Regions from separate parts of the Bacillus sp. FJAT-42376 genome, predicted to be linked through region 1. Evidence: predicted binding sites of a transcription regulator. Region 1 holds the regulator's gene; the other holds the start of a gene.
The links. The regulator CtsR, encoded in region 1, represses protease genes until heat stress. The targets are predictions, from matches to a motif close to ATGGTCAATAAAGGTCAAACA.
Positions count from the first base shown of each region.

Region 1 (15,573 bases):
ACCACTCCCATGCCGTGATCAATGAAAAACCTTCTCCCGATTTTCGCTCCGGGATGAATTTCAATTCCGGTAAAAAAGCGGCTGACCTGTGAGATCGCTCTCGCTGCAAAATACAGTTTTCTTTTATAAAATGCATGTGCAAGCCTGTGCGCCCATACTGCATGCAGTCCTGAATAGGTCAGAAGGACTTCCAGATAGCTTCGGGCGGCTGGGTCCTGGTCAAAAACAACGTCTACATCTTCCTTCAGCAGCTTGAACAATGTCTCTCCCTCCTGTTTCCCCTGTGTCATTTCTGCCGGTATCCCCCGCAGTTTTCCGCATAAAAAAGACGCCTCTGTACACGGACAGAGACGCCTTTACGCGCGGTTCCACTCTGTTTAGGGCGTCAAAAAACGGCCCTCAACTTAAATCTCCTTAACGCGGAGCAAACGCTTTTGCTTACTAATCGGTTCGGCAAAAGACTCAGGAGGTGCAATTCAAGAACAGTTTCACTTAACCTCTCGCAGCCATGGAGGTTCTCTCTGGAAAGGAAATCTGATCTTTACTATCCTCTTCAACGTTTTAAAATATTATCTATACTATATTATATTTTATTCAAAATGTTAACGCATTAAACTCGCAACACGGGATAAAACTTTTTCTTTGCCGATCAGCTCGATGGATTGAGGAAGCTCAGGACCATGAGTCTGGCCGGTTACCGCTACGCGGATTGGCATAAACAATTTCTTCCCTTTATGCCCTGTTGCTTTTTGCACTGCTTTGATGGAGGCCTTGATTTCATCGGCAGCAAAGGTTTCAAGCTTCTCCAGCTCCTCTTTGAACGCCGCCATTACTTCCGGCACCTGCTCTTCATCCAGAACGCTTCTCGCTTCTCTGTTGTAGTCGATGTCCGTTTTAAAGAATAGGTCGGAAAGCTCTACGATTTCAGCCCCGAAGCTCATTTGTTCCTGATAAAGGGCAATGAGCTTTTTCGCCCAGTCCAGCTCTTCAGCAGACGGGTTCTCACTTACTTTGCCTGCCTTTACAAGGTGAGGCAGAGCAAGTTCAGTGACTTTTTCCAGATCAAGCTGCTTCATGTACTGGTTGTTCATCCACGTCAGTTTCTGAGTGTCAAAAACAGCTGGTGATACAGAAAGGCGGTTGGGATCAAAGATTTCCGTGAACTGCTCGCGGGAGAAAATCTCCTCTTCGCCTACAGGAGACCATCCAAGCATCGCAATAAAGTTGAAAAGCGCTTCCGGCAGATAGCCAAGATCCTTGTATTGCTCGATAAACTGAATGATGGATTCATCCCGCTTGCTCAGCTTTTTGCGGCTTTCGTTCACAATCAATGTCATATGGCCGAAAACCGGTACATCCCAGCCAAGTGCTTCATAGATCATGATTTGTTTAGGTGTATTGGAAATATGATCGTCCCCGCGGAGAATATGCGAGATCTTCATCAAGTGATCATCAGCCGCCACCGCGAAGTTATACGTTGGGGTTCCATCTTTTTTTACAATAACAAAATCGCCGATTCCATCGGATTCAAATGACACTTCTTCTTTAACAATATCATTGAATGTAATAACCTGTCCCTGAGGCACGCGGAAGCGGATGCTTGGTTTGCGGCCTTCTGCCTCAAGCTTTGCACGCTCCTCGTCCGTAAGGTTTGAGCATTTCCCGGAGTAGCGGGGCATTTCGCCGCGAGCCGTTTGCTCCTCGCGCTCCTGCTCGAGTTCTTCTTCTGTACAATAACATTTATACGCAAGGTTTTGATCTAGAAGCTCTTCATAGTACTTCTTGTAAATGTCTGTTCGTTCAGATTGGCGGTAAGGACCGTATTCACCGCCTACATCGATGCTTTCGTCCCAATCCATGCCAAGCCATTTCAAGTGCTTCAGCTGGCTTTCTTCCCCGCCTTCAATATTGCGCTTTTTATCCGTATCTTCAATCCGGATAATAAATTTCCCGTTCTGGCTTCTTGCAAAAAGATAGTTGAACAGAGCGGTTCTGGCGTTTCCAATATGTAAATGTCCGGTTGGACTTGGTGCATAGCGCACGCGAATTTCACTCATTTGATTAACCTCCGTAAATCCCTTATTGTTTTTCACAACAATCTATAGATATCTTATCACTATTTGGAAGGCCGCACAAAGCGGATTATTCCTTTATAAGGAGGACGGCTGCCTGAGCCGCAATTCCTTCCTGTCTTCCGGCGAATCCAAGTTTTTCTGTAGTCGTCGCCTTCACGTTCACCTGCGCTGCTTCAGCTTCCAGAAGAAACGCAATTCTCTCCTGCATCCGGCCGATATACGGGGCCATCTTCGGCTTCTGTGCAATAATGGTGCAGTCAATATTCCCTAATTTATAGCCTTTCTCCTTCACAATCTTCCATACATGCTGAAGAAGTTTTGCGGAGTCCGCATCTTTATATTCAGGATCTGTATCAGGGAAGTGTCTGCCAATATCTCCTTCGCCGATTGCCCCGAGCACAGCGTCTGCCACAGTATGAAGAAGAACATCCGCATCCGAATGCCCAAGCAATCCTTTCTCATAAGGAATTTCGATCCCTCCGATAATAAGAGGCCGTCCTTCTGTCAGCTGATGAACGTCAAATCCTTGACCAATTCTAATCATTCTTATTCTTCCCCTTTTCTTTGTTTAAGTATGGCATCTGCTATTAACAGATCTTCCGGTGTTGTCAGTTTTAAATTCGCATAGGTACCTGTGATGACATGCACCTTTTGGCCGAGTCTTTCAATCAGGCTGGCATCATCGGTTCCCTGATAATGATCCCGTTCGGCAGCATCATGGGCATGAAGGATGGCAGAAAGACGAAAAGCCTGTGGGGTCTGCACCGCCCACAAGCTTGATCGTTCCACTGTTTCCAGCACTTCTCCATGCTCCACTCTTTTTATCGTATCCTTTACCGGCACGGCAAGAGTTGCTGCACCTTCACGTTCAGCTGCCGCTGCAAGGTCCTGCAAAACGGGATACTCAATAAAAGGGCGCGCCCCGTCATGAATGAAGACAATGGGCTCTGAAGCATACTTCAGTCCATTGTATACACTCTCCTGACGCTCAGCGCCTCCGCTTGCTATTTTTTTCACTTTAGAGAAGGAAAAGCGCTGGATCATATTCATGAATTCGCCGCGCTCTGCCTCATTAATGACGAGGATGATTCCGGAGCAGGCAGGATCTTCTTCGAATACGGCAAGCGTATGGGCAATGACCGGCTTGCCTTCAAGCTCGATAAACTGCTTATTCATTCCCGCATTCATCCGTTTCCCCTGCCCCGCTGCCGGGATGACGACTTCATAGTTCATGTTGTTTCTCCTTATTTAGAGCGCCTTTTCAAGCAGCTTTGGTTTGGCAAATATCATTCTTCCCGCAGAAGTCTGCAGAACAGATGTTACAAGCACATCAATATGCTTGCCAATGTAATTGCGTCCATCTTCTACAACAATCATGGTGCCGTCATCCAAATACGCAACACCCTGATTATGCTCTTTCCCGTCTTTAATGACCTGGACCTTCATTTCCTCGCCCGGAAGAACGACCGGCTTAACGGCATTTGCCAGATCATTAATATTGAGGACGGCTACTTTCTGAAGCTCGCATACTTTATTTAAGTTGAAATCATTCGTGACCACAACCCCTGAAGTCAATTTTGCCAGCTTCACAAGTTTGCTGTCCACTTCCTGAATCTCATCAAAATCGCCTTCATAAATTTCCACTTTAATGGCGAGTTCCTTTTGGATGCGGTTTAAAATATCCAGGCCTCTCCGACCGCGGTTTCGTTTCAGCACATCCGATGAATCGGCTATATGCTGGAGCTCGCCCAGGACGAACTGAGGGATTACAATCGTGCCCTCAAGAAAGCCGGTTTGACAGATATCCGCAATCCTTCCGTCAATAATGACGCTTGTATCAAGGATTTTGAGTTTTTTCTCTTCGTACTCGGCCTCATCTTCTGCGCTTCCCTTTTTCTTATTAATGCGGGCGGGCAATGAGAAAAGACCAATCAGTTCATCCTTCTTTTTAAACCCGACCTGAAATCCGAGATAGCCTAACAGCAGCGTCAGAAAGACAGGAATAATCAGGCTGAACACTTGATACGGAATATCTTTAAACGGAATAACATTAACAAGAAGAAAAGCAATTATGAGTCCAAAAACCAATCCGAGACTTCCGAAAAGTACATCTGTTACCGGAGCTTTTACAAGGGACTCTTCCCACTTCTTAATCCAATTTACAGCGTAATCCACGAGCCAGAATGTCGCCAGGAAAAAAATGACGGCCCCTAATATTGCGAGTGTATACGTTGTATTTAAAAAAGGTATGTCCTGTAGATTCATAAGTTTCAGTAAAGCGGGCATAAAAAAGATTCCCAGTACTCCTCCTGTAATCAGAAAGAAGATTTGAACGATTCGCTTTAACATACCTTCACCTCCTTTTAACCATTATAAACAGATTATAAGAATTAAAACGTACAGCCATTATATTTTCAAAATTTGTAATCAGAATGAAAATAGACTGACATTTTGAATGCTGAATAACATACATAACAGAAAAGGAATACCCTTTTCCGCAAAAAATGAAACGTCACCGGTCAATCAGAGACTGCTGCTGCATCCTTTTCATGCCCTCTTTAATTTTTCTTGCCCTGATCTCCCCGATTCCTTCCACCTCATCCAATTGTTCTACGGATGCGTGAAAGATAAGTTTCAGGTTCAGAAACTTTGTCACAAGATTGTCAATAATGGACGGGGGCAGCCGCTTAATCTTGCTTAGGATTCTATACCCCCTTGGCAAAATCTGCTCCTCTGTATTCGTGTAATGGGGATGCCCGAGCAGTTTAAACAAAACCGTGTCTTCAAGCAAATCAAAGTTAGCAAGATCCTGCAGCTGCTTCAATATAGCACGCGCGTCCTGAACCCGGTTTAAACTATAATCCTTTATCAAGAGCATCGTTTCCCCTTCAATATCTGTCACAAGCTCACTCATCTGAAGCCGGATCAGCCTTCCCTCTGTTCCTAGCTCATTCACATACGTAATAATTTCGTTTTTAATCCGGAGCACCATTTCAATCCGGTGGAGAACATGAAGGACTTCGCCGTATGTGACGAGCTCTTCAAATTCCAGTGCGTTTAAGTTCGCAATGGACTGGTCAAAGACCGTTTTATATTTTTCAAGAGTCTGTATAGCCTGATTGGCTTTGACCAAAATAACCCCTATGTCTCTCAAAGAATATTTGTGCTCTCCATGATACAGAGTAATCACATTTCTGCGCTGGGAGATGGCAATGACCAGGCACCCTGTCTGCTTCGCTACTCTTTCCGCCGTTCTGTGCCTCATCCCTGTTTCGGACGAAGGAATCGACGGATCCGGGACAAGCTGGGCGTTGGCAAATAAAATTTTCTGCCCGGAGTCGCTTAAAATAATGGCGCCGTCCATCTTCGCAAGCTCATAAAGATGGGCCGGAGAAAATGGAGAATGGATATAAAATCCCCCATCAACAATATCTTTCACTTTTTCGTTGTATCCGAGCACAATCAGCCCGCCCGTTTTGGCTCTCAGTACGTTTTCAATGCCTTCACGAATCGGTGTGCCCGGTGCGATAAATCGCAGGATGTCTTTTAAGTATCTCGCAGATTTCTGTTTATCCAGCATGGTGCTTATCCCCCCAGTGAATGCTGCAAGGCTTCCGATACATTTTTTACACCAATGATCTTAATATCAGCCGGTGCCGTCCACCCGCCAATATTCGCTTCAGGCAAAATCACCCGTTTGAAGCCGAGTTTTGCAGCTTCCTGAACTCTTTGCTCAATTCTTGATACTCTTCGAACCTCACCTGTTAAACCCACCTCGCCAATGATGATATCCATCGGATTAGTTGGCACATCCCGGAAGCTCGATGCGATGCTGACCGCAATGGCGAGATCAATCGCCGGTTCATCCAGCTTGACGCCCCCCGCTACTTTTAAATAGGCATCCTGATTTTGAAGCAGAAGTCCCACGCGTTTTTCCAGTACAGCCATTAAAAGCGGGACGCGATTATGATCAATCCCTGTTGCCATCCGCCTCGGGTTCCCAAAACTGGTCGGCGATATTAATGCTTGTATTTCGACGAGAACCGGCCTTGTTCCTTCCATCGAAGCCACAACGGTGGAACCGGCAGCACCTTTTGAGCGCTCTTCGAGAAAAATTTCTGAAGGATTCAGCACCTCGGCCAGACCGGCCTCCTTCATCTCAAAAATCCCCATTTCATTTGTTGATCCGAAGCGGTTTTTTACGGCCCGGAGAATCCGGTATGTATGATGGCGTTCCCCTTCAAAGTACAGTACGGCATCCACCATATGCTCCAAAAGACGCGGACCTGCAATGGAGCCTTCCTTCGTTACGTGCCCTACGATGAAAATGGCAATTCCCTTCGTTTTGGCTATTCTCATTAGTTCCGCGGTACACTCCCTTACCTGGGAGACGCTTCCGGGTGCTGAAGTAATGTCACTCTGGTAAACAGTCTGAATGGAATCTATGACGACCAGTGACGGCTGTGCTTCATCGATGGCTTTTGTAATAAACTCCATATCGGTTTCGGCAAGAACCAGCAGCTCATCCGATTTAACGTCCAGTCTATCCGCTCTGAGCTTCGTTTGTTTAACCGACTCCTCGCCGGAAATGTAGAGCACCCTGTTCCCTAAGTCCGCAAGCTGCGACGACACCTGCAAAAGCAAGGTCGACTTTCCGATACCCGGATCTCCGCCAATCAGGACAAGGGACCCTTTTACAATCCCATTTCCGAGAACACGATTCAGTTCTTTCATTTTCGTCATAATCCGGGGCTCCGCGGTTGTTTCGATTTTGGTAATGGGGGAAGGCTTTTGTGCGGTTTGGGCAGAATGCTGGAATGAGGTTCGTCTTGATCCAGTCCCTGTTCCGGTTTTAAATGTTTCCTCGTTCATCGTATTCCATGCACCGCATCCCGGACATTTCCCCATCCATTTCGCCGATTCATATCCGCATGACTGGCACATAAATTTAGTCTTTGTCTTTGCCATGTTCCAACCTCTCTTTTCCCTGCTGAAAGGAAGCTTTTTAAAAAGAAGAAAGCGAGGCATACGGAATCGAATGTATGCCTCTGCTTCTAATGGTTATTGATTTAGTTTTTCCGCCTGCTTCACGACAAAATCGCTGTTTTCGACATCGAGTGTGATGTTTTGGCCTTTCTCGATATTGCCTTTCAGCAGTTCTTCAGACAAGCGGTCTTCTACATGCTTCTGAATTGCCCTGCGGAGAGGCCGTGCACCATACTCAAGGTCAACGCCTTCCTCTGTGATTTTGTCAATTGCAGCATCTGTCAGAGTGAGAGACAAGTCCAGTTCAGCCAGACGCTTTGTAAGCTGTCCGGACATAAGCGTCACAATCTCTTTCAGATGTTTCTTCTCAAGCGAATGGAAGACAATGATTTCGTCGATCCGGTTAATGAACTCGGGACGGAACGCTTTCTTCAATTCGTCCATGACTTTGCCTTTCATATCCTTATAATTCTGATTTTCATCCTGAACATTAAAGCCTACGTACTTATTGCGCTTCAGCTCACTTGCTCCCACGTTGGATGTCATAATGAGGATCGTATTTCTAAAGTCAACCGTTCTTCCTTTGGAGTCGGTCAAACGGCCATCCTCAAGAACCTGGAGAAGGATATTGAACACATCCGGGTGTGCTTTTTCAATTTCGTCAAGCAGAACCACGGAATATGGTTTGCGTCTAACCTTCTCTGTGAGCTGGCCGCCTTCTTCATAGCCAACATATCCCGGAGGAGAACCCACTAAACGGGACGTTGAATGTTTTTCCATATACTCAGACATATCGATGCGGATCATCGCATCCTCGTCACCAAAAATGGATTCAGCCAGAGCGCGGGCAAGTTCTGTTTTCCCTACACCTGTTGGTCCAAGGAAGACAAACGATCCAATCGGACGTTTCGGGTCCTTAAGACCTGCTCTTGCTCTTCTTACTGCTTTCGCTACAGCTACTACCGCTTCATCCTGACCGATTACGCGGGAATGAAGAAGCTCCTCCATGTTCAGAAGCTTATCCGTCTCGGTCTGTGCTAGACGCGATACAGGAACTCCTGTCCAGTTGGATACAACCATCGCAATATCTTCTACCGTTACTTCTGTATTTTCCTGACCTTGTTTTTCTTTCCACGTCTTCTTCGTTTCGTCCAGCTGTTCGCGGAGTCTTTGCTCTGTATCCCTTAGAGATGCCGCCTTTTCAAACTCCTGGCTTTGAACCGCCGCATCTTTTTCCTTCCTTACTTCTTCAAGCTTAACTTCAAGCTCCTTCAGGTTGGGAGGAGTAGTGAACGAACGCAGCCTTACTTTTGATCCTGCTTCGTCGATAAGATCAATCGCCTTATCCGGAAGGAAACGGTCTGAGATATAGCGGTCTGAAAGCTTAACAGCCGCATCAATCGCTGCGTCTGTGATCGAAACACGGTGATGTGCCTCATAGCGGTCGCGAAGCCCGCTAAGAATCTGAATGCTTTCAGCTACTGTCGGCTCATCTACTGTAATCGGCTGGAAACGTCTTTCAAGGGCTGCATCTTTTTCAATATATTTACGGTATTCATCAAGAGTCGTAGCACCGATGCATTGAAGCTCGCCGCGGGCTAAGGAAGGCTTCAGAATGTTGGATGCATCGATCGCTCCTTCTGCTCCGCCTGCACCGATCAATGTATGCAGTTCATCAATGAACAGAATGATATTCCCTGCCTGACGGATTTCATCCATCACTTTTTTCAGACGGTCCTCAAACTCACCGCGGTATTTCGTTCCGGCAACAACCGTACCCATATCAAGCGTCATGACCCGTTTATCCCGAAGGATTTCCGGCACTTCGTTTTGGACGATTTGCTGGGCAAGCCCCTCAGCAATGGCTGTTTTACCTACACCCGGCTCCCCGATAAGAACCGGATTGTTTTTCGTTCTGCGGCTCAATACCTCAATGACACGCTGTATCTCTTTTCCGCGTCCGATTACAGGATCCAGGCTGCCTTCGCGGGCAATGACCGTTAGATCGCGCGCAAGGCTGTCTAATGTAGGCGTATTGGCGTTAGCCATGCCTCCGCCCTGATGGCCGGAAGAAGATTCATTGCTTCCGAGCAGCTGAAGAACCTGCTGCCTTGCTTTATTTAAACTTACTCCAAGATTATTAAGTACACGTGCTGCAACGCCTTCCCCTTCGCGAATCAAGCCAAGCAGAATGTGTTCTGTTCCCACATAGGAATGACCCAGTTTACGCGCTTCATCCATTGAAAGTTCGATTACTTTCTTTGCACGGGGTGTATAGTGGATGGTCTGTGAGATATCCTGCCCTCTTCCAATCAAGCTTTCCACTTCTTTTTGGATCTTCTCTGAACCAAGTCCAAGGGCGTTCAGCGCTTTTGCAGCAATTCCCTCTCCTTCGCGTACAAGACCAAGAAGGATATGTTCTGTTCCAATATTATTATGTCCCAGTCTGACGGCTTCTTCTTGAGCCAGTGCCAGTACTTTTTGCGCTCTCTCTGTAAATCTGCCGAACATCATACCTATCAGCCTCCATCTATCTCCATTTTTAAGCGTTCACGAATTAGTGCAGCTCTGCGTATATCCCTCTCCTCCGGGTTCAGCGCTTCTCCCGAATACACCTGAAGAAAGCCCGGCTGAGTCAAAATCATCAATTCATTTAATATATTTCTGGAAACGTTTTGTATCAGTCCTAAATCAATTCCCAGTCTGACATCTGATAAACATTGCGCCGTTTCTTTTGATTCGATAATCCGGCTGTTTGATAAAACTCCGTATGACCTGTAAATCCGGTCCTCAAGCAGGATTTTCTTTGTGCTTAATACCGCTTCTCTGGCGGACCGTTCCTGGGCAATCAATTGCTGTACAACACTGAGAAGATCTTCGGCAATATCCTCTTCTGACTTGCCAAGAGTGATCTGGTTTGAAATTTGAAACAGATTACCTAAAGCTTCGCTGCCTTCCCCGTAAATTCCTCTAACAACCAGACCAAGCTGGTTAATTGCCGGCACAATCCGGTTCATTTGCTTTGTTAAAGCAAGAGCGGGAAGATGCATCATGACGGATGCTCTCATTCCCGTCCCTACATTGGTGGGACAGCTTGTCAGATATCCTCTATTCTCATCAAACGCATAATCAATCTCGTTTTCTATCCAGTCATCCAGCTTGCCTGCCACTTCAAGAGCCTCTCTGACTTGAAGACCCGGGAATAAACATTGTATTCGAATGTGGTCCTCTTCATTCACCATGATGCTGACTTCCTCATTTACGGAAAGCAGGCAGCCTGCGTAGGAGGAATGGTCGGCAAGACTTGGACTGATCAAATGCTTTTCAACAAGCACCCTTTTCTGTACAGGTTCCAATTCGCTCATCTTCAGCAGGACAAATGATCCGATATCGGGGAAAGACTGCTCTGAGAAACGCTCTTCAAACATCGAGAGAATTTGCTGAAATTCTTCCTCTGATGCCAGTGTCGGAAAACGGAACTGTTCAATATTCCGCGCCAGCCTGACTCTGCTGCTCAGAACGATGTCTGAGTCCGGTCCTTCCTGACTCATCCAGGCACTCATTGCATTGTTCATAAAATCCTGCAATGACATAACTTAAGCTTCCTCCCCTCGATCAGAATTCATTTCTCTGACAATATCTTTGATTTCATCTCTGAGTTCCGCCGCTTTTTCAAACTCTTCCTGGGCAATGTGATGCTGCATTTGTTTTTTCAGTTCTTCCATTCTTTTTTGGAGATGAATACTTCCTCCAATGCGCTTCGGAATTTTGCCTCCATGAACAGTGTTGCCGCTGTGAACTTTTCTTAAAATAGGTGTTATTTCACTTTTGAAAGTCCGATAGCAGTCAGGGCATCCGAATCTGCCTGCCTTGCCGAATTCCCTGAAGGTCATACGGCAGCGCGGACACTGGAGAACTTCTTCTGACCGGTACATGGAGGATGTATCCGACTTGCCGAGCTTCGTTTCAAAATTAAGCAGTCCTGATAAAAGGGAGTTAATTGAAAAACCTCCATCACTTCCAAATACCATCATATTACTATTCTCTTTCGCACAATGTTCGCAAATATGAACTTCTGCTTTTTCACCATTAATTACTTTCGTAAAGTGAAACGTAGCCGGTCTTTCATGGCATTCCTGACAAATCAATGAGGATCACCCGCCTTACCTTTATTTATATTTAAGGGACGTCAGCATTGCTTTCAGCATTCTGGATCTTAATTCATCTCTTAAAGGCAGATCCACATAAAGCACGGAGCGATCCATTACACTCAGCATAATTTTAGCCTCACGGGCTGAAATAACCTGCTCTGCTGCGAGTCTCATAATAATATCTTCTGCAGAAGCCTGCGGTATCCGGTCACCTGCAAGGTCTAAAATTTGATCCAGAAGGTGGGCATCATCGTTTGATTGAACTTTGATAATGCGAATGTAGCCGCCTCCGCCCCGCTTGCTTTCCACCACATAACCCCGTTCAGCCGTGAATCGTGTATTAATAACATAGTTAATTTGAGAGGGTACACACTGGAACTTATCGGCAATCTCGCTTCTCTTCAGCTCGACGATCTCTTCTTCACTCATATCGAGAACCTGCTTCAAATACTGCTCGATAATATCCGAAATGTTTCTCATCAAGCCTCCTCCTCACTTGACTTTGACTATATTTGACTAATATAAATATATGACTTTCCTGCTTTTTTTTCAACTATTTCATTTGAGGAGCATCCCGTTATGAATCTCAATCATTCCTTTTCGAGCCAGCCGGTTCTCTTTCAGCAGGGCCGCAATCGTATATGCTCATTTTATACACGGCCAAGTTTTTGTGATCATCACCCTGTTCTATTCCAGATGACTTTCTTTGCGTTTACCTTTCTATTCATCATTTCCCTTTCCTGCTTTTTATTAAAACCCTATTGCACCTAATTCACCTTATGAAAATATCATTCCAGGCAAAATAGCAGGCGGCACCAATTCTCCCCTTCCCAGTTCCTGTCACATCACGCCAGCTGTTAAAACGATGCTGTAGCCTGGAAGAATCAAATTGACTGCCATGTACTTACACCAATAAATAAATGAGTGCGAAAACTTTCTGGTGCCCTGTTACATTGCTTTCTGTGCTGAAGCGGTGGAAATAACAGCCGTAAAATCATTCTGTCCATGATCATTCTTCAAATAGGATAATATCCATCATGTTCTCCATTAATCATCAGCTTCAAACTTTCAATACGAAAAATCATTCCAATGTCACACTGTTTTTTGCGGAAACTCTATAACCTTAAGAACGATGCGATTGGGGTTTGCTGCTAAGGTTTTATACTGGAGATCCGGATACGGTGCGAGGTTTTTGGAATTCCGCGGATGAAGACATGTACGTAAGGGGGCTGATTTTCGGAGGGAGATGGACAGGGAGGGTATAACTGCGGATCAGGGTTTTTCTTTGATTTCTAACAGCCCATTTTGCGCATTTCGAGATAAAATCAATTGGACCTGATCAGTTTGGTGCCTTATAACAGCAGCTGGCATGCTATGACAAAACAAGTATCGGCTTTTTTTAGATATCGACGATTATTTCGATTTATCGACGATTATTTCGATTTATCGACGATTTTTTGGGATATATCGGCGGTTTTTAAAATATATCGACGAAAAGGAGACTGATATCGATTTTTCGGGAGGATTTGACGCATCGAGCTACCAGTTGAGTAAACAGTTATTCCATTCGCAGGGGATTTATTATCGAAACAGGCCGATTTATTATCGAAAATCTTCATATATTCTCGAAAATGCCCCATTTATTATCGAAACCCTAAAAATCGACATGATCAGCAGCAGGATTACGGTCTAACCGTATCGAGTATTCGCCTTACCGCATCCTTCTCCTATCCCAGGGGTATCCTTTAAAAAGCCCACAAAGACCAACCCGAATCGAGTATCCATTGTATCTTCCGCACCGAAACACAAAAAAGGCCCGCCCCAAGGGGCAAGCCTTTTTTTTCTTGTACCTGGCAATGTCCTACTCTCACAGGGGGAAACCCCCAACTACCATCGGCGCTAAAGAGCTTAACTTCCGTGTTCGGTATGGGAACGGGTGTGACCTCTTTGCCATAATTACCAGATATAAGGTTGAAAGATTGCTCTTTCAAAACTAGATAACGATGTGCTTCACGAGTATTAGAAGCCTTACTTGAATAAAGGTTAAGTCCTCGACCGATTAGTATTCGTCAGCTGCACGTGTCGCCACGCTTCCACCTCGAACCTATCAACCTGATCATCTTTCAGGGGTCTTACTCAAATGATGGGAAATCTCATCTTGAGGGGGGCTTCATGCTTAGATGCTTTCAGCACTTATCCCGTCCGCACATAGCTACCCAGCGATGCCTTTGGCAAGACAACTGGTACACCAGCGGTGCGTCCATCCCGGTCCTCTCGTACTAAGGACAGCTCCTCTCAAATTTCCTGCGCCCGCGACGGATAGGGACCGAACTGTCTCACGACGTTCTGAACCCAGCTCGCGTACCGCTTTAATGGGCGAACAGCCCAACCCTTGGGACCGACTACAGCCCCAGGATGCGATGAGCCGACATCGAGGTGCCAAACCTCCCCGTCGATGTGGACTCTTGGGGGAGATAAGCCTGTTATCCCCGGGGTAGCTTTTATCCGTTGAGCGATGGCCCTTCCATGCGGAACCACCGGATCACTAAGCCCGACTTTCGTCCCTGCTCGACTTGTAGGTCTCGCAGTCAAGCTCCCTTGTGCCTTTACACTCTGCGAATGATTTCCAACCATTCTGAGGGAACCTTTGGGCGCCTCCGTTACATTTTAGGAGGCGACCGCCCCAGTCAAACTGCCCGCCTGACACTGTCTCCCGGCCCGATCAGGGCCGCGGGTTAGAAGTTCAACACAGCCAGGGTAGTATCCCACCGATGCCTCCACCGAAGCTGGCGCTCCGGTTTCCAAGGCTCCTACCTATCCTGTACAAGCTGTGCCAAAATTCAATATCAGGCTGCAGTAAAGCTCCACGGGGTCTTTCCGTCCTGTCGCGGGTAACCTGCATCTTCACAGGTACTATAATTTCACCGAGTCTCTCGTTGAGACAGTGCCCAGATCGTTACGCCTTTCGTGCGGGTCGGAACTTACCCGACAAGGAATTTCGCTACCTTAGGACCGTTATAGTTACGGCCGCCGTTTACTGGGGCTTCAATTCAAAGCTTCGCTTGCGCTAACCTCTCCTCTTAACCTTCCAGCACCGGGCAGGCGTCAGCCCCTATACTTCGCCTTGCGGCTTCGCAGAGACCTGTGTTTTTGCTAAACAGTCGCCTGGGCCTATTCACTGCGGCTCTTCAAGGCTATTCACCCTAAAGAGCACCCCTTCTCCCGAAGTTACGGGGTCATTTTGCCGAGTTCCTTAACGAGAGTTCTCTCGATCACCTTAGGATTCTCTCCTCGCCTACCTGTGTCGGTTTGCGGTACGGGCACCATTTTCCTCGCTAGAAGCTTTTCTAGGCAGTGTGGAATCAGGAACTTCGGTACTTAATTTCCCTCGCCATCACAGCTCAGCCTTAACCAAGGGACGGATTTGCCTATCCCTTGAGCCTACCTGCTTGGACGCGCATATCCAACAGCGCGCTTACCCTATCCTCCTGCGTCCCTCCATTGCTCAAACGGAAAAGAGGTGGTACAGGAATCTCAACCTGTTGTCCATCGCCTACGCCTTTCGGCCTCGGCTTAGGTCCCGACTAACCCTGAGCGGACGAGCCTTCCTCAGGAAACCTTAGGCATTCGGTGGAGGGGATTCTCACCCCTCTTTCGCTACTCATACCGGCATTCTCACTTCTAAGCGCTCCACCAGTCCTTCCGGTCTGGCTTCACAGCCCTTAGAACGCTCTCCTACCACTGTTCTGAAAGAACAGTCCACAGCTTCGGTGATCCGTTTAGCCCCGGTACATTTTCGGCGCAGGGTCACTCGACCAGTGAGCTATTACGCACTCTTTAAATGGTGGCTGCTTCTAAGCCAACATCCTGGTTGTCTAAGCAACCCCACATCCTTTTCCACTTAACGGATACTTGGGGACCTTAGCTGGTGGTCTGGGCTGTTTCCCTTTTGACTACGGATCTTATCACTCGCAGTCTGACTCCCATAGATAAGTCTTTGGCATTCGGAGTTTGACTGAATTCGGTAACCCGATGAGGGCCCCTAGTCCAATCAGTGCTCTACCTCCAAGACTCTTGCTATGAGGCTAGCCCTAAAGCTATTTCGGAGAGAACCAGCTATCTCCAGGTTCGATTGGAATTTCTCCGCTACCCACACCTCATCCCCGCACTTTTCAACGTGCGTGGGTTCGGGCCTCCATTCAGTGTTACCTGAACTTCACCCTGGACATGGGTAGATCACCTGGTTTCGGGTCTACGACCACGTACTCATTCGCCCTATTCAGACTCGCTTTCGCTGCGGCTCCGTCTCTTCAACTTAACCTTGCACGTAATCGTAACTCGCCGGTTCATTCTACAAAAGG
Region 1 is NZ_CP033906.1:443,348-458,920, reverse strand. It holds gene cysE (serine O-acetyltransferase) at 1-260, opposite strand, end outside; T-box leader at 344-566, opposite strand; gene gltX (glutamate--tRNA ligase) at 603-2,057, opposite strand; gene ispF (2-C-methyl-D-erythritol 2,4-cyclodiphosphate synthase) at 2,143-2,619, opposite strand; gene ispD (2-C-methyl-D-erythritol 4-phosphate cytidylyltransferase) at 2,622-3,308, opposite strand; gene CEF21_RS02185 (PIN/TRAM domain-containing protein) at 3,324-4,424, opposite strand; gene disA (DNA integrity scanning diadenylate cyclase DisA) at 4,588-5,655, opposite strand; gene radA (DNA repair protein RadA) at 5,661-7,043, opposite strand; gene clpC (ATP-dependent protease ATP-binding subunit ClpC) at 7,137-9,575, opposite strand; gene mcsB (protein-arginine kinase McsB) at 9,581-10,654, opposite strand; gene mcsA (protein-arginine kinase activator protein McsA) at 10,658-11,209, opposite strand; gene CEF21_RS02155 (CtsR family transcriptional regulator) at 11,231-11,695, opposite strand; rRNA gene rrf (5S ribosomal RNA) at 13,061-13,176, opposite strand; rRNA gene CEF21_RS02145 (23S ribosomal RNA) at 13,252-15,573, opposite strand, start outside.

Region 2 (15,573 bases), 770 kb from region 1:
CTGGGCGAATCCTTTACGTTTGTAAGGGAGATCTCACCTGAACTGATTCACAAGAAATGCTGCAAACGCTCCTACATGAGAGGCGCATTTCTTGCTGGAGGTTCCGTGAACAATCCTGAGACATCTTCATACCATCTTGAAATTTTCTCGCTTTACAAAGAGCACAGTGACTCTTTAAGCGAGCTGATGAATACATTTCACTTAAACAGCAAATCCCTTGAAAGAAAAAAAGGGTTTATTGCCTATATGAAAGAAGCCGAAAAGATTGCGGAGTTTTTAAACATTATCGGAGCTCATACGGCACTTTTGAAATTTGAAGATATCCGCATTGTCAGAGACATGAGAAATTCCGTTAACCGGCTCGTCAACTGCGAGACCGCTAACCTGAATAAAACCATCGGCGCAGCATTAAGACAAGTGGAGAACATCCAATACATTGACAGCAAAATCGGGCTGGATATGCTTCCGGAAAAACTTAGGGAGATTGCCCGGCTGAGAGTTGATTACCAGGATGTTACGTTAAAAGAACTTGGTGAAATGGTCTCCAGCGGAACAATCAGCAAATCGGGAATCAACCACCGGCTGCGGAAGCTCGATCAAATTGCGGATCAGTTAAGAGCCGGAAAGCCGGTTTCCATGAAATAATTCAATTGGGGGATATGGTGTTTTTTTGCTTAATGGCAAAGGCACTTAACATAAAGATCAAAAGGGAGAGGGGATTCATATGGTAGAGAAGCAAGTGGAAGTCCGCCTGAAAAATGGCCTGCAAGCACGTCCTGCAGCTTTATTTGTTCAAGAAGCCAATCGATATGGCTCGGACATTTTTCTCGAAAAAGAAGGAAAAAAGGTAAACGCCAAAAGCATTATGGGATTAATGAGTCTTGCCATTGGCACAGGTTCCACAATCACGCTGATCGCAGAGGGGCATGATGAACAAGAGGCGCTTGAAGCGCTTGAGGAATATGTGCATCAGGAGATATAAAAAACGGATTGCCTGAAAAGGGCAATCCGTTTTTTTTGTTACTTCTTCTCGCTGTTATCCAAAATGTTGCGGTTCATAATTTTATCGATCAAACCGTATTCCAGTGCTCTTTCAGCTGTCATGAAGTTATCGCGGTCCGTGTCGCGGCTGATCACTTCAAGCGGCTGTCCAGTGCGGTCTGAAAGAATTTGATTCAATTTTTCACGAAGGAATAGAATGCGCTTAGCGGCAATTTCAATTTCTGTTGCTTGACCTTGAGCTCCTCCAAGAGGCTGATGGATCATAACCTCACTGTTTGGAAGGGCATAGCGCTTGCCTTTCGTGCCTGCTGCAAGAAGGAATGCACCCATTGATGCAGCCATACCGATACAGATAGTATTAACATCCGGTTTAATGAACTGCATGGTATCATAAATGGCCATACCAGCTGTAATGGATCCGCCAGGGCTATTGATGTAAATGGAAATATCCTTTTCTGGATCTTCTGCTTCAAGGAATAAAAGCTGGGCAACAACAGCGTTTGCTACATTGTCGTCAATTCCGCTCCCAAGCATAATGATTCGGTCTTTCAGCAAGCGGGAATAAATATCGTATGCACGTTCTCCGCGGTTCGTTTGCTCAATAACTGTAGGAATTAAATTCACAGTATAGCCTCCCTTTTAATATGTAATTTCCTTATGTACTATCATCATACAATTATGGTCAATAAAGGTCAAACAAAAACAACCGGCTTTTAACAGTCTATGCCGACTGTATTCATCATACCCCTTTCATAAGGATTTAAACAGCATAAACGATAGATGCCATTCACATATAGCCCATCGCTTAGAAAAGATATTATCCGGGAAGTCCGTATTTTAAAAGATAACAAATCAGACAAAAGGTTCTTCGGAATGATAAGATAAGATTCAATGAAAGCCGATTGAGGTTTCTCAAAAGGAAAGGGCGGAATCGAATGATTAAACTGAAGAAGGAAGCGAAGGCCGATATGATTTCCAAGCTGCAGGACTACCTGTACAAAGAATGGGATGAGGAAATCGGCGACCTGGCTGCTGAAATTTTTCTTGAGTACATTGGCAATGAGCTGGGGCCTTATTTTTATAACCAGGGAGTGGAAGATGCAAGGGCATTGCTGAATGAGAAGCTTCTGGATTTGGAAGAAGAATACTATTCGCTTGAAAAGCCGCTTCGGAAAAGAAAGCTTGATTCATAGGGTTTTTGTAAATGGGCTCCTGCGGATTGCCGGATCGGATGCTTAAGTGACACATGGCGCGCACTTAAGCATCCTCATAACGGGTGCCCTCGGCTTTTTGCCGTACAGTTTAATTGCCTGAATGCCATTGGAATGATAAAGAACTTCTTCGATTACTGCCTGCAGTTCCGGTGGATCATAGTTTAAACGGTTTGGAAATTTGCAAAGCTTCTCATTATCAATAATAAAGTGCTTGATTTATTGGGGTTAGTATCATATAATATTCCTTGCTGACACTTAAGGCGCTCGTAGCTCAGTTGGATAGAGCGGTGGTTTCCGGTACCACGTCTGTCGGGGGTTCGAATCCCTTCGAGCGCGCCATACATAATAAGAACAGTCCTTCTGGCTATGCTGGAGGGGCTTTTTTTGATTTGCACAGGATCTCAGAGGCATCGCCAGGTGCATACTCCGTATCCTTTTTCAGCACAAGCAGGTTAAATGACCGCTGGGAAAACCGCGGGGCTTTATGAAAACGTTATGGCGAAGATGGCCATTTAGCCCCTGCAAGCTTTATTTTGATGCAAATGTCATCCTTGAAATTGCATAAAAAACCGCCATCCCGAACCGGAAGGCGGTTAAATTGATTTTATAAGAATTATGTACACTCCAGTGCGCATAGGCACTGGCTGGAATGGACGTGTGTGCAGCAGCAGAATCACTGCTGATTTATGGATTGTACCAAATATTTTTAGATAAGAAAAGAGGAAATGTTTACTGTTGTTTTTGTTCAGCTTTAACTGTGCTGTATGCTTTGTCCAGATGCTGAATCCGCTTAAGCACTTCAGCGTTTTTTGTCAGCTGGTCCTGAACAAGCGTCGATACTACAGAACGGTAATAGCTGTTCATCGCATCTGTTTTGGCCATTTTTCCCTGATTCATTTCAATATGCTGGCGAAAATTCTGTTCGAAATAAGGAATGGAAAAAAGTTCGCTCATGAAGGATTCTCCTTTCTGATTTTTCTCCTAAAATCCCTTAGCTTCATGTAAAATGAAGGGAGGAGGTAGGACCGTTATGAAAATTAAACAAGGCTTATCACAGGAGCAGTCCTTAAAGCTTCATATGTCCCAGGAGCTGAAACAGGCACTTGCCCTTCTCCAATATAACTCAATGGAACTGGAGCGGTATATACAGGAACTGGCTCTGGATAATCCCCTAATTGAAATAAAAGAACAATCTGGTTTGAATGTATTTTACCATAGAAAAATATCAAAAAGGAAAAGCGGAGATTTCAGCATAATGGAAACTGCCAGCGCTGCTCCATATAGCTTATCTGATCACTTGCAAGAGCAGCTGAGGCTGACAGGCACGAATGGATCTATTGCTAAGGGAACAAGGCTCTTAATCGATATGCTTGATGAAAACGGTTACTTGGACGGTGATGCCGAAAATGCGCTCTGCAGTACTGGATTAACGGCGGAAGAAGCAAACCGGTGTATAGACGTTTTGCAAAGCCTGGACCCTGCAGGCATTGGGGCGAGAAGCCTGCAGGAATGTCTTTTGCTGCAAATGCAGAGGATGACAGAGAAGCCGAAAGTGGCAGAGGCGGTCATCAGGGATCATTTCAAGCTTTTTGCGGAACGGTCCTGGAAGCTTTTAAAGAAAATTTCAGGATTCAGCATGGAGGACATTCAGGATGTGTTTGATTTTACCCTCCGCCTCCAGCCAAAGCCGGGCAGCGCATTTGCGGGAGGGCAAGCCTCCTACATTATTCCGGATCTAATTGTAGAGCGTCGGGAAACTGGAATCGCGGCAGCCTGCAACGATGAAGCGGTACCCCAAATCAGAATCAGCAGAAAATATGAGAGCCTGAAAAATCAGCATGGGCAGACTGAACTGAAGAAATATTTGTCCGCTAAAGAACAGCAGGGGACATGGCTGCTGAAAACGATGGACCATCGAAAACAAACCATGGTCCAAATCATGAAACAAATTGTTGCGTTCCAAGAGGCCTTTTTTCTTTCAGGAAAACGGGAAATGCTTAAACCGCTGACATTAAACGACTTAGCTGAAGCGTCCGGATTCCATGAATCCACTGTCAGCAGAGCGATAAAAGGAAAATATGTGCAAACACCCTATGGGACGCTTGAAATGAAATCCTTCCTAGTCAATAAAATAGGATCTCTGCAGGAAACGGAACAGTCTGCAGCTGGCGCGAAGGAAATGCTGCTGCGCTTAGTAGAGAGCGAAGATAAAACATCGCCGCTATCAGACCAGATGATTGCCTCTGCTATGCTGGAAAGGCATGATTTAAAGATTTCAAGGCGAACGGTTGCCAAGTATCGCGATCAGCTGAAAATACCGCCGTCTTCTTTAAGAAGACGCTATACGGAGGCAGGGAATGATTAATTTGACCGTCTATTCAAGAGAAGGCTGCCATCTTTGTGAAGAAGCAGTTAACATCATAGCGGAACTGTGTGAGGAGATGGATGGGTCCTATACAATAGTGGACATTCAAAAAGATGATGGTCTGACTGAAAAGTACGGATTGATGATTCCGGTCATTGAAATGGACGGAAAAACCCTGGTATACGGGCAAGTAAAAAAAGATTTTTTAAGTAAGCGGATACATGAGGATGTTAGGATTGAATAAGCTTTCCCTCCCTGTTAAAATAAATGTGTAGCAGGGAGATTTTTTTTGCAGTAAGTGGGACATAATATGTCTCGTAGGGACAAAAAAAGTCCCGATGTCTTGTTTGAAAGGATCGCACAGATGAGAGAAATGATAGAGGTACAAAAGAAACTAGTTCCCGATCTGCTCAAGCTTATGCAAAAAAGGTATCAGGTCTTGCAGTACATACGACTTATGCAGCCTATTGGACGCAGAAGCCTTTCGATCAGCCTTGGCATCAGTGAACGTGTTTTACGGGCAGAGGTTCAGTTCCTTAAAGACCAGAATCTGATTGCAATCGAAACTTCAGGCATGACACTGACGGAGGCCGGTTCCAAGCTTCTGAAAACCCTGGAAGAAATGATGAAGGATGTTTTAGGTCTCACTCTTATGGAAAATAAACTAAAAGAGAGATTAAATCTAAAACGGGTGATTGTCGTTTCTGGAGACAGTGATCAATCTTCCTGGGTGAAAAAAGAGATGGGGCGTGCTTGTGTCACCTGCATAAAAGAACATCTCTCCGGCGGCGATACAGTCGCAGTTACCGGGGGTACTACCCTTGCTGCAGTAGCAGAAATGATGACACCTGATACAAACCGCGACTTGCTTTTCGTTCCTGCAAGAGGGGGACTCGGCGAGAATGTGGAAAATCAAGCGAATACGATTTGCGCGAAAATGGCAGAGCGCGCAATGGGAAATTACCGGCTCCTTCATGTTCCTGACCAATTAAGTGCGGAAGCCTGGCAGTCTTTAACAGAAGAACCTTCTATTAAAGAACTTTTGAAAATCATCAAGTCTTCTAGTATGGTTGTTCATGGAATAGGGGATGCTATGACAATGGCAGAACGGCGGAAAACTGCTGCTTTTGACATGGAGAAAATTGAACATGGCGAAGCAGTGGCAGAAGCATTCGGCTATTATTTTGATGAAACAGGCAAGATGGTTCACAAGGTTCATACAGTGGGCATACAGCTGGATGACCTGGCGAATCTGAAGAATGTGATTGCTGTTGCCGGAGGTTCATCCAAGGCAAAAGCCATTCACGCTTACATGAAACAGTCGCTGGATTCCATTCTTGTGACGGATGAAGGTGCAGCAAAAGAGTTATTAAGGGATTAACAGTCCCTAAATATAAAAATATTTCTCACTTTAAAAGGAGGAAACATTCATGGCAACTAAAATTGGTATTAACGGTTTCGGACGTATCGGACGTAACGTTTTCCGCGCAGCTTTGAAAAATTCAAACGTAGAGGTAGTAGCAGTAAACGATCTAACTGACGCTAACATGCTTGCTCACCTACTAAAATATGACTCTGTACACGGTAAGCTTGACGCAGAAGTATCTGTAGACGGCAACAACCTAATCGTGGACGGTAAAACAATCCAGGTTACTGCAGAGCGCGATCCTGCTAAACTTTCTTGGGGAGAAATGGGTGTAGAAGTAGTTGTTGAATCAACTGGTTTCTTCACAAAACGTGCTGACGCTGCGAAACATATCGAAGCTGGCGCTAAAAAAGTCATCATTTCAGCTCCTGCAACAGACGAAGACATCACAATCGTTATGGGTGTTAACCATGATAAATACGATGCTGCTTCTCACGATGTTATTTCAAATGCATCTTGCACAACGAACTGCCTTGCACCATTCGCAAAAGTATTGAACGACAAGTTCGGTATCAAACGCGGTATGATGACAACTGTTCACTCTTACACAAATGATCAGCAGATCCTTGATCTTCCGCACAAAGACTACCGTCGTGCGCGTGCAGCTGCTGAAAACATCATCCCGACTACAACAGGTGCTGCTAAAGCTGTTTCCCTTGTTCTTCCTGAACTTAAAGGCAAACTAAACGGCGGAGCAATGCGCGTTCCAACTCCAAACGTTTCTCTAGTTGACCTTGTTGCTGAGCTTGATAAAGATGTAACAGCTGACGAAGTGAACGCAGCTCTTAAAGAAGCGGCTGAAGGCGATCTTAAAGGAATTCTTGGCTACAGCGAAGAGCCTCTTGTATCCGGTGATTACAACGGAAACATCAACTCTTCAACAATCGACGCTCTTTCCACAATGGTTATGGAAGGCAGCATGGTTAAAGTTATCTCTTGGTACGACAACGAGAGCGGATACTCTAACCGCGTAGTTGACCTAGTTGGCTACATCGCTTCTAAAGGACTTTAATAAACCCGATTCGGTTACGTTTGGACGAACCGAAGAAGAAACGATATAATGAAATCGGAAAAGGGGAAGGGGATCTACAGCAATTCCCCCTCCCTTTTTCTATGGTTTTTATCCGTAAGAAGGAGGCCTTTGAAATGAACAAAAAATCTTTAAAAGACATCGAGATTCAAGGTAAGGTTGTATTCTGCCGCGTTGACTTCAACGTTCCGATGGAAGAAGGCAAAGTGACAGATGATACGAGGATCCGTGCGGCTCTTCCGACAATCCAGTACATGGTTGAGCAGGGAGCGAAAGTTTTGCTTGCAAGCCATCTTGGACGTCCTAAAGGCCAGGTTGTGGAAGAACTTCGTCTAAATGCGGTTGCAGAGCGCCTTCAAGAGCTTCTTGGCAAAAGTGTCGTTAAAACTGACGAAGCTTATGGCGAAAGCGTGAAAGAAGAAATTGCTAAGCTTGAAAATGGCGATGTGCTTCTTCTTGAAAACGTGCGTTTCTACCCTGGAGAAGAGAAAAACGATGCAGAATTGTCAAAAGCATTCGCAGAGCTTGCGGATGTTTATGTAAATGACGCATTCGGTGCTGCACACCGTGCACACGCATCTACAGCAGGAATCGCTGAGCACCTTCCGGCTGTTTCCGGTTTCCTTATGGAAAAAGAATTGGATGTACTTGGAAAAGCGCTATCTGATCCGGAACGCCCATTCACGGCCATCATCGGCGGAGCAAAAGTAAAAGACAAGATTGGTGTCATTGATCACCTTCTTGACAAAGTGGACAACCTGATCATCGGCGGCGGTTTGGCTTATACGTTCATCAAAGCCCTTGGACATGGTGTTGGAAAATCCCTTCTTGAAGAAGATAAAGTGGATTTGGCTAAATCCTTCATGGAAAAAGCAAAAGCAAACGGCGTAAACTTCTACATGCCAGTGGACATCGTTGTTGGAGATGATTTCTCTAAAGATGCCAACACACAAGTCGTTTCAATCGATAACATCCCGGAAGACTGGGAAGGCCTTGATGCCGGACCTAAATCCCGCGAGATTTATGCTGACGTCATCAAGAAATCAAAGCTTGTGATCTGGAACGGACCGCTTGGAGTATTCGAACTTGAACCATTCTCCCACGGTACGAAAGCAGTGGCCGAGGCTCTTGCAGAAGCTGACGATACATATTCGGTCATCGGAGGAGGAGACTCCGCTGCAGCAGTTGAGAAGTTCGGTCTTGCAGACAAAATGGATCACATCTCAACAGGCGGCGGTGCTTCCCTTGAATTCATGGAAGGCAAAGAACTTCCTGGAGTAGTGGCACTTAACGATAAATAAGAAAAGCGTAAGCGCCTTGCACAGGCCCGACAAGCATAAGACAATCAGCCGAAGGAAGGCGTTCTTTCCTTCCGTAGGTTGAGTGGCTTATGACCTCGAGGGCCTAGGCGCTGGAGCTAGACAACGTATACCCGGTATAAAAAAATACCGATGTTGAAAAGCGTAAGCGCCTTGGATTAAGGAAGTTCTGCTAAAAGCGCGGCGTCCTGCCGCAGCGCAGAACTGACCTGTATCTGCAGGCCTCTACAAACCTTCTGTAACTTTTGAAAAGTAGGCTTTGTTAAATCATGGGTTTGATTTGAACACCTGTTGATTGGAGCGGAAGGCGTGAGACTCCTGCGGGAGCAGCGGGACAGGTGAGACCCCGCAGTGGCGAAGCCGCGAGGAGGCTCACCGCCCGCCCCGCGGAAAGCGAACGCCTGAAGCAGAAATCAACAGCTAATTAACAAAGCAAGAAGGCTGTGTGCGCAGCCTTATGACCTTTTAACATGAAAGGACGGCTTAGCTATGAGAAAACCGATCATTGCAGGTAACTGGAAAATGAACAAAACAATGGCAGAAGCGAAAAGCTTTGCTGAAGAAGTAAAAAGCCTCGTTCCTTCATCTGAACAAGTGGATGCAGTGGTATGCTCACCGGCTCTATTCCTTGATCGTCTAGTTGAGATTGCAAAAGGAACAGATCTTAAAATCGGTGCGCAAAACATGCACTTCGAAGAAAACGGTGCTTTTACTGGAGAAGTAAGCCCGGTTGCACTTAAAGATCTTGGTGTAGAATACGTGGTTCTCGGACACTCCGAGCGCCGTGAAATGTTCGCTGAAACAGACGAAACTGTGAACAAAAAGACAGCTGCTGCATTCAAACATGGTTTAACTCCAATCGTTTGCTGCGGAGAAACGCTTGAAGAGCGTGAATCCGGAAAAACAAACGAGCTTGTTGGAAGCCAGGTAAAAGCAGCTCTTGCAGGTCTTTCTGAAGAGCAGGTTAAACAAACCGTTATCGCTTACGAGCCAATCTGGGCAATCGGAACAGGCAAATCTTCATCTGCAGAGGATGCAAACGAAGTATGTGCGTACATCCGTAAAGTGGTAGCAGAACAATTTTCACAAGAAGCAGCAGATGCAGTCCGCATTCAATACGGCGGAAGCGTAAAGCCTGCCAACATTAAAGAATACATGGCTCAATCCGATATTGACGGCGCGCTAGTCGGCGGAGCAAGCCTTGAAGCACAATCTTTCCTTCAATTGCTAGAGGGTGGAAAGAATGAGTAAGAAACCCGTAGCTCTAATTATCCTGGACGGTTTCGGACTTCGCAGCGAGACAGAAGGAAATGCTGTTGCGCAAGCAAAGAAACCGAATTTCGACCGTTACTGGGAGCAATACCCGCATTCCACTCTTACCGCAAGCGGTGAAGCAGTTGGCCTTCCGGACGGCCAAATGGGGAACTCTGAAGTAGGACATTTGAATATCGGAGCGGGACGAATTGTCTACCAAAGCTTAACGCGTGTAAACGTGGCAATCCGTGAAGGCGAGTTCGAAAAGAACCAGACCTTCCTTGATGCGATGGACAGCGTGAAGAAAAATGGCACAGCTCTTCACCTGGCAGGTCTTCTGTCAGATGGCGGAGTTCACAGCCACATTGAGCACCTGTTTGCCCTTCTTAAGCTTGCTAAATCTGAAGGCGTTGAAAAAGTATACGTTCACGGCTTCCTTGACGGACGAGACGTCGGCCCTCAAACAGCTGAAAAGTATATTAAAGCCCTTCAGGAAAAACTTGAAGAGTACGGCGGCGAGCTTGCAACCATCTCTGGACGCTATTATTCCATGGACCGCGACAAACGCTGGGACCGTGTGGAAAAAGCGTACCGTGCCATGGTTTACGGTGAAGGCCCTGACTACCGTGATCCAATGGAGCTTGTAAAAGACTCTTACGAAAATGGAATCCACGATGAGTTCGTTATCCCTTCTGTCATGACGAAGGAAGACGGCTCACCGGTTGGAACGATTCAGGACAATGACAGTGTGATTTTCTACAACTTCCGTCCTGACCGTGCGATTCAAATCTCCAATACCTTTACGAACGCTGATTTCAGAGAATTTGACCGCGGTGAAAAAGCGCCTAAGAATCTTCACTTTGTCAGCCTGACTCGCTTTAGTGAGACCGTCAAAGGTTTTGTAGCATTCAAGCCAGTAAACCTGGATAATACAATTGGGGAAGTTCTTGCCCAGAACAACCTAAGACAGCTGCGTATCGCAGAAACCGAGAAATACCCTCACGTTACGTTCTTTATGAGCGGCGGACGTGAAGAGGAGTTCGAGGGAGAAAAGCGCATTTTGATTGACTCGCCGAAGGTTGCAACCTATGACCTGAAGCCGGAGATGAGTGCGTATGAAGTAGCCGATGCTTTACTTGACGAGATTCACGGCGATAAGCAGGATGCTATTATTCTGAACTTTGCCAACCCTGATATGGTCGGCCATTCAGGTAAAGTGGAGCCTACGATTAAAGCAATCGAAGCCGTTGATGAATGCCTCGGTAAAGTAGTCGATGCCATCCTTGAAAAAGGCGGCACCGCTATTATTACAGCGGACCACGGAAATGCGGATATCCTGATCGCAGAAAACGGAGAGCCTCATACAGCTCACACAACCAACCCTGTTCCTGTTATCGTAACGAAACAAGGTTTGGAGCTGCGCGAAGGCGGAATCCTTGGAGATCTTGCTCCAACGATGCTTGATCTGCTTGAAGTGGATCAGCCGGAAGAAATGACAGGTAAATCTTTAATTAAATAAAAGCTTTGTTCAAAGCATGGTGTTGATTTTTAACACCAGTTGATTGGAGCGGAAAGCAAATGCCTGAAGCGAAAATCAGCAGCCAACTTTAAACCAATAAAATTTTTTAACTCAAAGGAGAGAAATTAAATGCCAGCTATTGTTGATGTATATGCACGTGAAGTCCTTGACTCCCGCGGAAACCCAACAGTTGAAGTAGAAGTTTACACAGAATCAGGCGCTTTCGGACGCGCACTAGTACCAAGCGGTGCTTCTACTGGTGAACACGAAGCAGTAGAACTTCGCGACGGTGACAAAGACCGTTACCTTGGAAAAGGCGTACTTCAAGCAGTAGAGAACGTAAACAACGTAATCGCTGAAGAAATCATCGGTCTAGACGTAACAGATCAGGTTGGAATTGACACAATTATGATCGAGCTTGATGGAACAGAAAACAAAGGCAAATTGGGCGCTAACGCAATCCTTGGTGTATCCATGGCTGTTGCTCATGCAGCTGCAGACTTCGTTGGTCTTCCGCTTTACCGTTACCTTGGCGGATTCAACGCGAAACAGCTTCCAACTCCAATGATGAACATCATCAACGGCGGATCTCATGCTGATAACAACGTAGACTTCCAGGAGTTCATGATCCTTCCTGTTGGAGCACCTACTTTCAAAGAAGCAATCCGTATGGGAGCAGAAGTATTCCATGCTCTTAAATCAGTACTAAAAGCAAAAGGTCTTAACACAGCTGTTGGTGACGAAGGCGGATTCGCTCCAAACCTTGGTTCTAACCGTGAAGCTCTTGAAGTAATCGTTGAAGCCATCACGAAAGCTGGCTACGAAGCTGGCAAAGACATCATGCTTGGTATGGACGTTGCTTCTTCTGAATTCTACAACAAAGAAACTGGCAAATACGATCTTGCAGGCGAAGGCCGCAACGGATTGTCTTCAGCTGAAATGGTTGATTTCTACGAGCAGCTTGTGAACGAATTCCCGATCCTTTCCATTGAAGATGGACTTGACGAAAACGACTGGGATGGACACAAACTTCTTACTGACCGCATCGGCGGAAAAGTACAATTGGTTGGAGATGACCTATTCGTAACAAACACGAAAAAACTGGCTCAAGGAATTGAGCAAGGTGTAGGTAACTCCATCCTAATCAAAGTGAACCAAATCGGTACGCTTACAGAAACATTTGAAGCAATCGAAATGGCAAAACGTGCTGGCTACACAGCTGTTGTTTCCCACCGTTCAGGTGAAACAGAAGATGCTACAATCGCTGACATCGCTGTTGCAACAAACGCTGGCCAAATCAAAACAGGTTCTATGAGCCGTACGGACCGTATCGCAAAATACAACCAGCTTCTTCGCATCGAAGACGAGCTTGGCGGTCTTGCTGTATACGACGGAATCAGCTCTTTCTACAACCTTAAAAAATAAGGTTTGTGAATGAATAGAAAGCCCTCTATCAGTTGATAGGGGGCTTTCTTTATGGTTTGAATACCTGCATGATGGTTCCTTTGCCATTGCTTGCTTCGACCTCGGCGTAAGCCCCGTTTACAAAGGTAATTTGCGGAGGGACATGTCCGCAGTCGATATCATAGATAACCGGTACTTTCAGTTCTGCTGAAAGCTCCTGATAGACATCCTCGGCAGTATAGCCATCGACAGGCTCATTGGCTGCGCTTCTGCCGAACAATATGCCGGAACAGTGATCTAACCACCCTGCCAGTTTCATTTGAACGAGCGATCTTCGTAAATCCGGTGTGCTGAGTTCACAATTCTCCAAGTACCACAAAATCGGTTCCTCATTAATCTGTTCCCGAAAATAAGTCAAGTCTCCATATGGTGTACCCACTAAGTGCCGGATGACATCAATGCACCCTCCAAGCAGGCGTCCCTGTACTTTTTCAGCAGTGTTGGAAACCGTTTTCCACTCAGTCGGTTCATTCAGATGAAAGACACACGGTGATGGGTTGGAATGATCCCACTTTCTTTGAAAATTTACTGATGAATGCTGGATGACAGAGTCTCCTTGATTTGCTGCTAAGACAGTTTCCCACATGGCAGTGGTGTCATCCGAATAGTCTCCTCTTAAATCGATAAGATTGGTTCCATGCGCAGTGGCAATTCCAGTCTTCAATGTAATAGCCAGCAGCAGTACACTTAAATCTGAATACCCGAGTATCCATTTAGGTGCTATTTGTTCAAAATCAATGTGTTCGAGAATTTCAATCAGGAGCTCTCCGCCCCATGGAGGGATGATCAGGTCTATGCTTGTGTTCTGCATCATCTCGCTGAATTCAGCTGCTCTAATCTTTGCCGGTGCGGATTTTGCTTTCTCCTGTGTCCATACAGTTTCTCCAGCTGCGACGCTGAAGCCTTTCCTCTCCATACTGCTTGAAGCAAGTCTCACTAACTCATGAAGCTCTTTTGGTACACCTGAGGAGGGGGCTGTTATGCCAATGCACGCTCCGTTTTTCAATTGCGGGTATCGTATCATGTCACTTCATCTCCTTAATGACTGATATTTTACTGGAACAGGAAGGGAGGGTGTTGTCGAAATTAGTCGACTTAACCTTAATTGACAAACAATTGATTGGCCGTAATTGCCCGCAACGATGTGTTTGAGCCCCATGATCATCAGGGGTTAGAAAAAATTGACTCATGCAGACAAGCACTATTGTTTTCGCCCGTCCCATATGGTACATTTAAACCAATGCAAACGCGTTCCAGGAGGTGTAATACATGCTTCATACGTTACTTATTGTTCTGTTGATTATTACATGCCTTGCACTTATTACAGTAGTATTGCTGCAATCCAGCAAAAGCACCGGATTATCCGGAGCAATCTCAGGCGGAGCGGAGCAGCTTTTCGGAAAACAAAAAGCCCGCGGCCTCGACTTGATTCTGCATCGAATTACGGTTGTTCTCGCTGTGCTGTTTTTTGTCCTGACGATTGCGATTTCCTACTTTAACCTATAAGATGCGGTAGAGGTCTGAATGCAGGCCTCTTTTTTATTTGGTTTCTTTGAAGTTCCCTGCAGAGGCTGTCGAGATTTCCCGAAAAATCGATTTCAAGTTGTTTTTCGCCGATATAATCAAAATATCGCCGATATAATGAAAAAATCGCCGATATAATGTGATTTTCGTCGATATTTTAAAAAATCGCCGATATATCGCTTGTGCCAGACAGCTGGGCTTTTTTAGCCTCCCAAAAAAGAGTACATGCGCTCCTTAACTCCATTAGGGCGGCAGAGCAACCGGCGGGAGCGCCCTTCCGCTTTTCTTTTCCGCAAACGTTTGTTTAAATAGAAATGAGGGAGTTAAGGGAAAATACATATAAGATTTTTCAGGTGATATTGACAACAAGCAGAGAAGGAGATTCAGCGATGAGAAAAGTGATGCCAAAGCCTTTTTTCTTTGAAGGCGGAGAAAAAGCCGTGCTGCTTTTGCATGGATTCACAGGAAATACAGCGGATGTGCGTATGCTTGGACGTTATTTGAATGAGCGGGGATACACTTGCCATGCGCCTCAATATAAAGGGCATGGAGTGCCTCCAGAAGAACTTGTTCATACGGGACCTGAGGACTGGTGGAAGGACGTTATGGAAGGCTATGAGTTCCTCAAAGAAAAAGGCTATGAACAAATTGCGGTTGGCGGTTTATCCCTTGGCGGGGTATTTTCGCTTAAACTGGGTTACACTGTACCAGTAAAGGGTATCGTGACCATGTGTGCACCAATGTACATAAAGAGTGAAGAAATTATGTATCAGGGTGTACTGGAGTACGCACGCAATTATAAAAAGTTTGAAGAGAAGAAGCCTGATCAAATCGAGCAGGAAATGAAAGAGTTTGAAAAGACCCCAATGGGGACACTGAAAAGCTTGCAGGAACTGATCGCCGATGTCCGCAAGAATGTTGATATGATTTATTCACCGACTTTCGTTGTTCAGGCACGCCATGACCACATGATTAATACAGATAGTGCAAACATTATTCATGATGAAGTGGAGTCGGATGTTAAACAATTAAAGTGGTACGAAAATTCCGGCCACGTGATAACCCTTGATAAAGAAAAAGATCAGGTTCACCAGGATGTGTATGAGTTTTTAGAAAAGCTGGACTGGTAAGCCGAAACAGAAGGAGGGATTGAATTGAACCAGGATATACAGAAACACGTTGACCGCCTGCTTTCGTTTATGCGGGATGAAGCCTACAAGCCGCTTACAATTCAGGAGCTTGAGGATGCCTTTGGAGTAGGGGAAGCGGATGTGTTCAGAGATTTCGTTAAAGCCCTCGTTCATATGGAAGAACAGGGGCTGGTTGTCCGGACGCGAAGCAACCGCTATGGTCTCCCGGAAAAAATGAACTTAGTAAAAGCGAAATTGTCCGGTCATGCAAAGGGATTTGCCTTTGCTGTTACAGATGATCCCGCAGATGATGATATCTTTATACC
Region 2 is NZ_CP033906.1:3,925,434-3,941,006, reverse strand. It holds gene whiA (DNA-binding protein WhiA) at 1-645, shown strand, start outside; gene CEF21_RS19830 (HPr family phosphocarrier protein) at 725-982, shown strand; gene clpP (ATP-dependent Clp endopeptidase proteolytic subunit ClpP) at 1,021-1,626, opposite strand; gene CEF21_RS19820 (DUF2164 domain-containing protein) at 1,938-2,195, shown strand; tRNA gene CEF21_RS19815 (tRNA-Arg) at 2,477-2,555, shown strand; gene yvfG (protein YvfG) at 2,946-3,170, opposite strand; gene rpoN (RNA polymerase factor sigma-54) at 3,247-4,581, shown strand; gene CEF21_RS19800 (glutaredoxin family protein) at 4,574-4,825, shown strand; gene CEF21_RS19795 (sugar-binding transcriptional regulator) at 4,946-5,962, shown strand; gene gap (type I glyceraldehyde-3-phosphate dehydrogenase) at 6,012-7,019, shown strand; gene CEF21_RS19785 (phosphoglycerate kinase) at 7,154-8,338, shown strand; gene tpiA (triose-phosphate isomerase) at 8,846-9,607, shown strand; gene gpmI (2,3-bisphosphoglycerate-independent phosphoglycerate mutase) at 9,600-11,129, shown strand; gene eno (phosphopyruvate hydratase) at 11,259-12,554, shown strand; gene CEF21_RS19765 (S66 family peptidase) at 12,604-13,617, opposite strand; gene secG (preprotein translocase subunit SecG) at 13,863-14,099, shown strand; gene CEF21_RS19755 (alpha/beta hydrolase) at 14,507-15,247, shown strand; gene rnr (ribonuclease R) at 15,317-15,573, shown strand, end outside.
Region 2: clpP (ATP-dependent Clp endopeptidase proteolytic subunit ClpP) is a predicted target of CtsR. The motif match lies at 1,681-1,701, and genes of this name have one in related genera.